DNA from 2 places in the Kitasatospora sp. NPDC057542 genome. Region 2 is predicted to be linked to the other one. Evidence: riboswitches for the same ligand, from Rfam matches in the RefSeq annotation. Region 2 holds a riboswitch; the other holds the start of a gene.

Region 1 (3,388 bases), on a different contig from region 2:
CGCGGGCAGCGAATGGCTGACCCGCCGCTTCGCCGCCGAGGAACGACGTGCGGCCCGCTTCTGGATCGAGGTCGGCCTCCAGGAGTGGATGCTCCTCACCCAGAACCGCCACCTGCGCGACGTCCTGACGGCCCGCGGCTACGACCTCGCCTACCGCGAGTTCAACGGCGGCCACGACTACGCCTGCTGGCGCGGCGGCCTGGCGGACGGGCTCGCACACCTGCTCGGATCACCCGGAGGGGTGGTTTCGACCGATTCGCACACCACCGAACCACCGGGCACCTAACGTCGGGAGTCCACACCGGATGACCTTGGGGGGTCAGCGATGAACGCGTCCTCGTCCGCCACTCCGCCGCCGATGTCCTGGCTGTACTGCGGCAACCAGATCAAGCTGTGGCGGACCCGCGCCGGAGTCAGCCGCGAGGCCTTGGCGGCCGAGGCCGGGTACAGCTGTGAGAGCTTGCGGTCGATGGAGGCCGGGCGGCGGAAGCCGTCGCTGCACCTGCTGCGGGTGGCGGACGACATGTGCGACGCGAAGGGAATCCTGGCAGCCGGAGCGCAGTTCCTGAAGCCGGAGAAGTATCCACACTTCGCCGAGGACTTCATGCGGTACGAGGCCGTCGCGATCGTCCACAGCTCCTACGAGAACCAGCTCATCCCGGGACTGCTTCAGACCGAAGAGACCGTCCGGTCACTCCTGCACGCACACTGGCCGCCCATGGACGACGAAACCGTGGAGGAACGCGTCGCTGCCCGCCTTCAACGACAGGAACTGCTGAAGACCCAGACCAAGTCGTTCAACTTCCTGATCGAAGAGCACGTCCTGCGGCACCCGTTCGGGAGTGCCGAGGAGCAACGCCACCAACTTCGTCACCTGCTGACCAGTGGCGAGCCTCGCCACATCGCGATTCAAGTGGTGCCGGACACCGGAGCCCATCCCGGCCTCAACGGTCCTTTCGTCCTTCTTGAGACGCCCGAACATGACCGTCTCGCCTATGAGGAAGGTCAAACGATGGGCCTGCTCTCTTCGGAGCCGGACAAGGTCAACCAGATCTGCCAGCGGCATGAAATGATCCTCAGGAAGGCCCTCAGCCCCGAGGCCTCGGCGGAGTTCATCGGCAAGCTCGCGGAGGAACTATGAGCACCGAACCGGCCTGGTTCAAGTCCAGCCACAGCGGCACCGAAGGCGGCAACTGTGTCGAGGTCGCCCTCACCCCGGGCACCGTCCGCGTGCGGGACTCCAAGGACAAGACCGGCCCCCAGCTCGCCTTCGCTCCCCAGGCTTGGGCCGACTTCGTCGAGTTCGCCCGGAACGTTTCTCCTACGACCGGCTGACGCCGCCACCGGCCCGTGCTAGCGTCCCCGGGGCGGCGCAGCGGTGCCGGCCCCGGACGAGACGTGCGCCGTACCCGGCCTGCCAAGACGACGCACTCTGGAGGCGTCGTGTCCGCTGCCGGTACTCCCGTCACCCGTCCGCTGGACGTGCGATGGATCCACGGTTCCCCGTCCGCGAAGCACAACACCGACCCGGACATCCAGGTCCACGAGTACGACGAGCACACCGTCATCCTGCGCCAGAACAAGGCGGTCCACTACGAGGCGCCGTTCCTGTTCCTGCTGTTCGGGACGGAACGGGCCGTGCTGATCGACACCGGGGCGACGGCCGAGGCCGCGTACTTCCCGCTGCGCGCGACGGTCGACGAGCTGGTGGAGAAGTGGCTCGCCCGCAACCCCCGGCCCGGTGGCGACTATCCGCTGCTGGTCCTGCACACCCACCCGCACGGCGATCACATCGCCGGCGACGGCCAGTTCGCCGACCGGCCGGCGACCACCCTGGTCGGCGGGGAACTCGCCACGGCCTGGCCGTACTTCGGCTTCGACCGGGACGAGGAAGCGGTGGCCCCGGTCGACCTCGGCGGCGGGCGGGTGCTGAAGTGCCTGGCCACCCCGGGACACCACGAGGCGTCGGTCACCTACTACGACCCGTGGACCGGCTTCCTGCTCACCGGCGACACCGTCTACCCGGGGCGGATCTACATCAACGACTGGCCGGCCTTCGGGCGGACCATCGAGCGGTTGGTCGCCTTCGCCGAGAGCCACCCGGTGACGCACGTGCTCGGCTGCCACATCGAGATGACCCGCGAGCCGGGCGTCGACTACCCGATCCGCACCACCCACCAGCCCGAGGAGCCCCCGCTCCAGCTCACCCCGGCCCACCTGCACCGGATCCGGGCCGCCGTCGCCGAACTCGGCGACCGTCCGCGCCGGTACCCGCTGGACGACCTGATCCTCTGGCCGCACGAGTGAGCGCCCGGGGCTCCGGGGCCGGTCAATCCCGGTAGGGCACCAGCCGGGTCAGGTCCAGCTCGAAGCCGAACGGCTCCGGGATGCGGATCTTCTCGCCGAACTCCCGCTCCGTCCGGGTGTGGTAGCGGTCGCGGTTGGGCTCGGAGAACAGCGTCACCGTCTTCTGCCGCGGGTCCACGATCAGATACATCGGAAAGCCCATCCGCGGGTAGTCGCGGACCTTCCCGTTCCAGTCGTTGTCGGGGTTGGACGGCGAGACGACCTCGACCGCGATCAGTGCCAGGTCGGCCGGGATCTCTCGGCCCAGCTCGATCACGTCCTCGGGCAGGTAGGTGAGGTCGGGGTTGCGGACGGAGCCGATCTCGGGCGAGGAGAGGTCGCTGTTCCCGGTCGGGACGTAGCCGGCGGGGCAGTGCGCCTCGAACTGGCGCTGGACGATCGCGAGGTTGAGCTGGTGGATCGACGGCGATGACGCCTGCATGACGATGATGTCGCCCGACAGTTCGACCTTGTAACCATCCGGCAGGCTGCGGCGGGCCTCTTCGAGCAGGCGGTAGTGCTCAGGGTTCATGCGCTCTCCTCCGGTGCTTCCGGCACAGTATCGCGCCGGCGCCGTAGGCTCGGCGGATTGGTGACGCGTGCGGGAGGGGTGGCCCGGGTGGGGCGTGTGGTGGTGACGGGGTCTGCCGGGTTGGTGGGGTCGGCGGTGGTTCGGCTGCTGCGGGAGTCGGGCCGTACGGTGGTCGGGGTGGACCGGGTGAAGTCCCCCGACACCGACGTGGTGGCGGACCTACGGGACGGCGCGGCATGGCGCGGGGCGCTCGCCGGGGCGGAGGCGGTCGTCCACGCGGCCGCGCTGCACGCGCCGCACGTCGGGGTGCGGCCGGATGCGGAGTTCCACGCCGTGAACGTCGGGGCGACCGGGGAACTGCTTTCCGCCGCCGAGGCGGCCGGGGTGCGGCGGTTCGTCCTCACCAGCTCGACCTCGGTGTACGGGCATGCGCTGGTGCCGTCCGACGGCGCGGCGGTCTGGGTGACCGAGGACTTGGTCGCCCGGCCGCGCGACGTCTACGACGAGACG
Region 2 (3,388 bases):
CGCCTACGCGGACGTCTCCGCCGAGGCGCTGGCCGCCGTGACGGCCTTCTCGGCCGGCCCGTACGTCTGCCCGAACGTCTTCGTGGACGCCTGGGCGGTGCGCACCAACAACCCGCCGGCCGGCCGGATGCGCGGTGAGGGCGCCCTGCAGGCCTGCTTCGCGTACGAGTCGCAGCTGGACCAGCTGGCCGCCCGGATCGGTGTGGACCCGGTGGAGATCCGCCGCCGCAACGCGATGTCGACCGGCGACCCGCTGCCCACCGGACAGGCCGTCACCTGCCCGGCACCGGTGCGCGCCCTGCTCGACGCGGTCGCCGCCGAGCCGCTGCCGGCCCTGCCGGTGGACGACCCGGACGCCGAGTGGCTGCTGCCCGGCGGGCCCGGCGGCGCGGGCGACCCGGCGGCGGTGCGGCGCGGCATCGGCTACGCCGTCGGCATGGTGCACATGCTGGGCGCCGAGGGCGAGGACGAGGTCTCCACGGCGACCGTGCGGGTCAGCGGCGACCACGCCACGGTGATCTGCGCGGCGGTCGACGCCGGACAGGGCTTCGCCACGCTGGCCCGGCAGATCGTGCAGACCGTGTTGGGCGTCAGCGAGGTCTACATCGCGCCGGCCGACAGCGACCAGTCGATCGCCGGGCCGTCCGCCCGCGGCCGGCACACCTGGGTCTCCGGCGGCGCCGTCGAGCGGGCCGCGCTGATGGTCCGCCACCAGCTGCTGCAGCCGATCGCGGCGAACTTCGGGATGTCGGCTGAGCTGCTCCAGATCGCCGACGGCAAGATCACCTCGTACGACGGGGTGCTCGGCATGCCGGTCGCCGAGGCGCTGGAGGGCAAGGAGCTGTGGGCCACCGCGCAGTGCCGCCCGCACCCCACCGAGCCGCTGGACGAGGCCGGGCAGGGCGACGCCTTCGTCTCCATCTCGTTCTGCGCCATGCGCGCGGTGGTGGACGTGGACATCGAGCTGGGCGCCGTGCGGGTGGTCGAGATGACGGTCGCCCAGGACGTCGGCCGGGCGCTGAACCCGCGCCAGATCGAGGACCGGATCGAGGCGGGGGTGGCCCAGGGCGTGGGCCTGGCGCTGCTGGAGGACCTGCGGACGGAGGGCGGGGTGCTCCAGAACCCCTCGCTCACCGGCTACCGGCTGCCCACCGCGCTGGACACCCCGGAGGTGCGGATCGCCACGCTGCTGGAGGAGCGCGACGTGGTGGCCCCGTTCGGCGCCAAGGCGGTGGGCGCCGTCCCCGCGGTGGTCGCCCCGGCGGCCGTCGCCGCGGCCGTGCGCGCCGCCACCGGCCTGCCGGTCGGCCGGCTGCCGATCCGGGCGGAGGACGCCGTCACGGCCTGACCGGATTCCCCGGACGGCGACGGAAACGACGGAAACAGCGAAAAGGAATTGCCGGACGACTTTCGGAGTCGACCGGCAATTCCTTTTCCGGTGAGGCCATGGCGGGAATCGAACCCGCGTGCACCGCTTTGCAGACGGTTCCCTAAGCCACTCGGGCACACGGCCAGTGAATTCATAGTGGCCGATCCGGGGGAGAGGGGTCAACGCCCCTTTGTAAATTCTGCATGGCAAGTGTGTGCTACCGTCGGGGGCAGGTGGCGGCATTTCCGCCACCCCGGACGAGCGCGTCGTACCCGGTGACGACAAGACGACGCAGTTCAGCGGCAATCCGGCCGCTGTGGACTGCGGAGGTGTCACGTCGTGGCCTGGCTCGTTCTGATCGTCTCGGGTTTCCTGGAGACCGTGTGGGCGGTCGCCCTGGAATCGTCCAAGGGCTTCACCCGCCTCGTCCCCAGCCTCGTCTTCGGCGTCGCGCTGCTGTTGAGCATGGGTGGTCTGGCGTACGCGATGCGCACCATTCCGATCGGCACCGGCTACGCCGCCTGGGTCGGCATCGGCGCGGTCGGCACCGCGGTCTACGGCATGGCCGTCCTGGGGGATCCGGTGACCATGGCCCGGATCGTCTGCCTGCTGCTGATCGTCTCCGGCGTGGTGGGCCTCAAGGTGCTGCACTGACCTGCGCCGCGCCGCCGTCCTAGGACCCGGGACCGAGCCGGTCACCGACCGGGGTCAGGGGTCATCGAAGCAGACGGCTCTTACGATGTTACGTATGACCACTGCCTCCCCCACCTCGGTCGACCCCGTGCCGATACCCCTCGACGACGACCCCGGTGGCGGGGTGCTCGGCGGCCGCTACCGCGCGCTGACGCTGGGGATCGTCTCGGTGGTCCTGGTGATCGCCTTCGAGGCGACCGCCGTCAACACCGCGATGCCGACGGCGGCCCGCCAGCTGGACGGCGTCTCGCTGTACGCCTTCGCCTTCTCCGGGTACTTCACCAGCACGCTGTTCGCCCTGGTCGTCTCCGGTCAGTGGTGCGACCGGCGCGGCCCGCTGCAACCGCTGTTCACCGGCATCGCGGTGTTCGGCGTCGGCCTGGTGGTGGCCGGGACGGCGCCCGGGATGTGGGTGTTCGTGGCCGGGCGGTCGATCCAGGGGCTGGGCGGCGGGCTGGTGATCGTCGCGCTGTACGTGGTGGTCGGCCGGGCCTATCCGGAGCGCTTGCGGCCGTCCGTGTTCGCGGCCTTCTCCTCGGCCTGGGTGCTGCCCTCGATCGTCGGCCCGCTGGTCGCCGGTGCCGTCACCCAGCACCTGGGCTGGCGCTGGGTGTTCCTGGCCGTGCCGGTGCTGATCCTGCTGCCGCTGGCCGTGATGGGCCCGGCGCTGGCCCGCTCCGAGCGCGAGCACCCGGTGGCCAAGGGCGGCGGTTTCGACCGCCGCCGCACCCGGCTGGCCGCGGCTGCGGCGGTCGGCGCCGGCCTGGTGCAGTACGCCGGCCAGCGCCTCGACCCGATCGGGCTGATCCCCGGGGCGGCCGGGGCGGCGCTGCTGGTGCCGGCCGTGCTGGGGCTGCTGCCCGCCGGGACGCTGCGCGCGGTGCGCGGACTGCCGGCGGTGATCCTGCTGCGCGGGGTGTCGGCGGGGGCGTTCTTCTCCGCCGAGGTGTTCATCCCGCTGATGATGACCAGCCAGCGAGGCCTCTCGCCGACGCTGGCCGGGCTGACCCTGACCAGCGGCGGCCTCACCTGGGCGCTGGGCTCGTGGCTCCAGGGCCGGCCGGCCGCCGAGCGCTTCCGGGTGCCGATGATCCGGGGCGGCTTCGTGCTGACCGTGGTGGCGATCGGGGGCGCCGCGCTGGTGCTCGTCCCGGCGGTGCCGGCCTGGGTGGCCGCGGTCGCCTGGGGCGTCGGCGGCCTCGGGATGGGGCTGACCATCGCGTCCGTCAGCGTGCTGATGATGAAGCTCTCCAGGCCGGAGGACGCCGGCGCCAACTCGGCCGCGCTCCAGATGAGCGACGCGCTGGGCAACGTGCTGCTCACCGG

What was found. Region 2 has a riboswitch for guanidine ahead of ACFU7Y_RS03585 (multidrug efflux SMR transporter). Riboswitches for the same ligand answer to the same signal wherever they lie in the genome.
Region 1: another riboswitch for guanidine. It lies ahead of ACFU7Y_RS07900 (MBL fold metallo-hydrolase); the one in region 2 lies ahead of ACFU7Y_RS03585 (multidrug efflux SMR transporter).

What each region holds. Positions count from the first base shown of each region.
Region 1 is NZ_JBHVFE010000039.1:5,015-8,402, forward strand. It holds gene fes (enterochelin esterase) at 1-286, shown strand, start outside; gene ACFU7Y_RS07890 (helix-turn-helix transcriptional regulator) at 359-1,141, shown strand; gene ACFU7Y_RS07895 (DUF397 domain-containing protein) at 1,138-1,335, shown strand; guanidine-III (ykkC-III) riboswitch at 1,365-1,432, shown strand; gene ACFU7Y_RS07900 (MBL fold metallo-hydrolase) at 1,444-2,307, shown strand; gene ACFU7Y_RS07905 (Uma2 family endonuclease) at 2,330-2,878, opposite strand; gene ACFU7Y_RS07910 (NAD(P)-dependent oxidoreductase) at 2,981-3,388, shown strand, end outside.
Region 2 is NZ_JBHVFE010000013.1:7,712-11,099, forward strand. It holds gene ACFU7Y_RS03575 (xanthine dehydrogenase family protein molybdopterin-binding subunit) at 1-1,348, shown strand, start outside; tRNA gene ACFU7Y_RS03580 (tRNA-Cys) at 1,442-1,513, opposite strand; guanidine-III (ykkC-III) riboswitch at 1,600-1,665, shown strand; gene ACFU7Y_RS03585 (multidrug efflux SMR transporter) at 1,709-2,023, shown strand; gene ACFU7Y_RS03590 (MFS transporter) at 2,118-3,388, shown strand, end outside.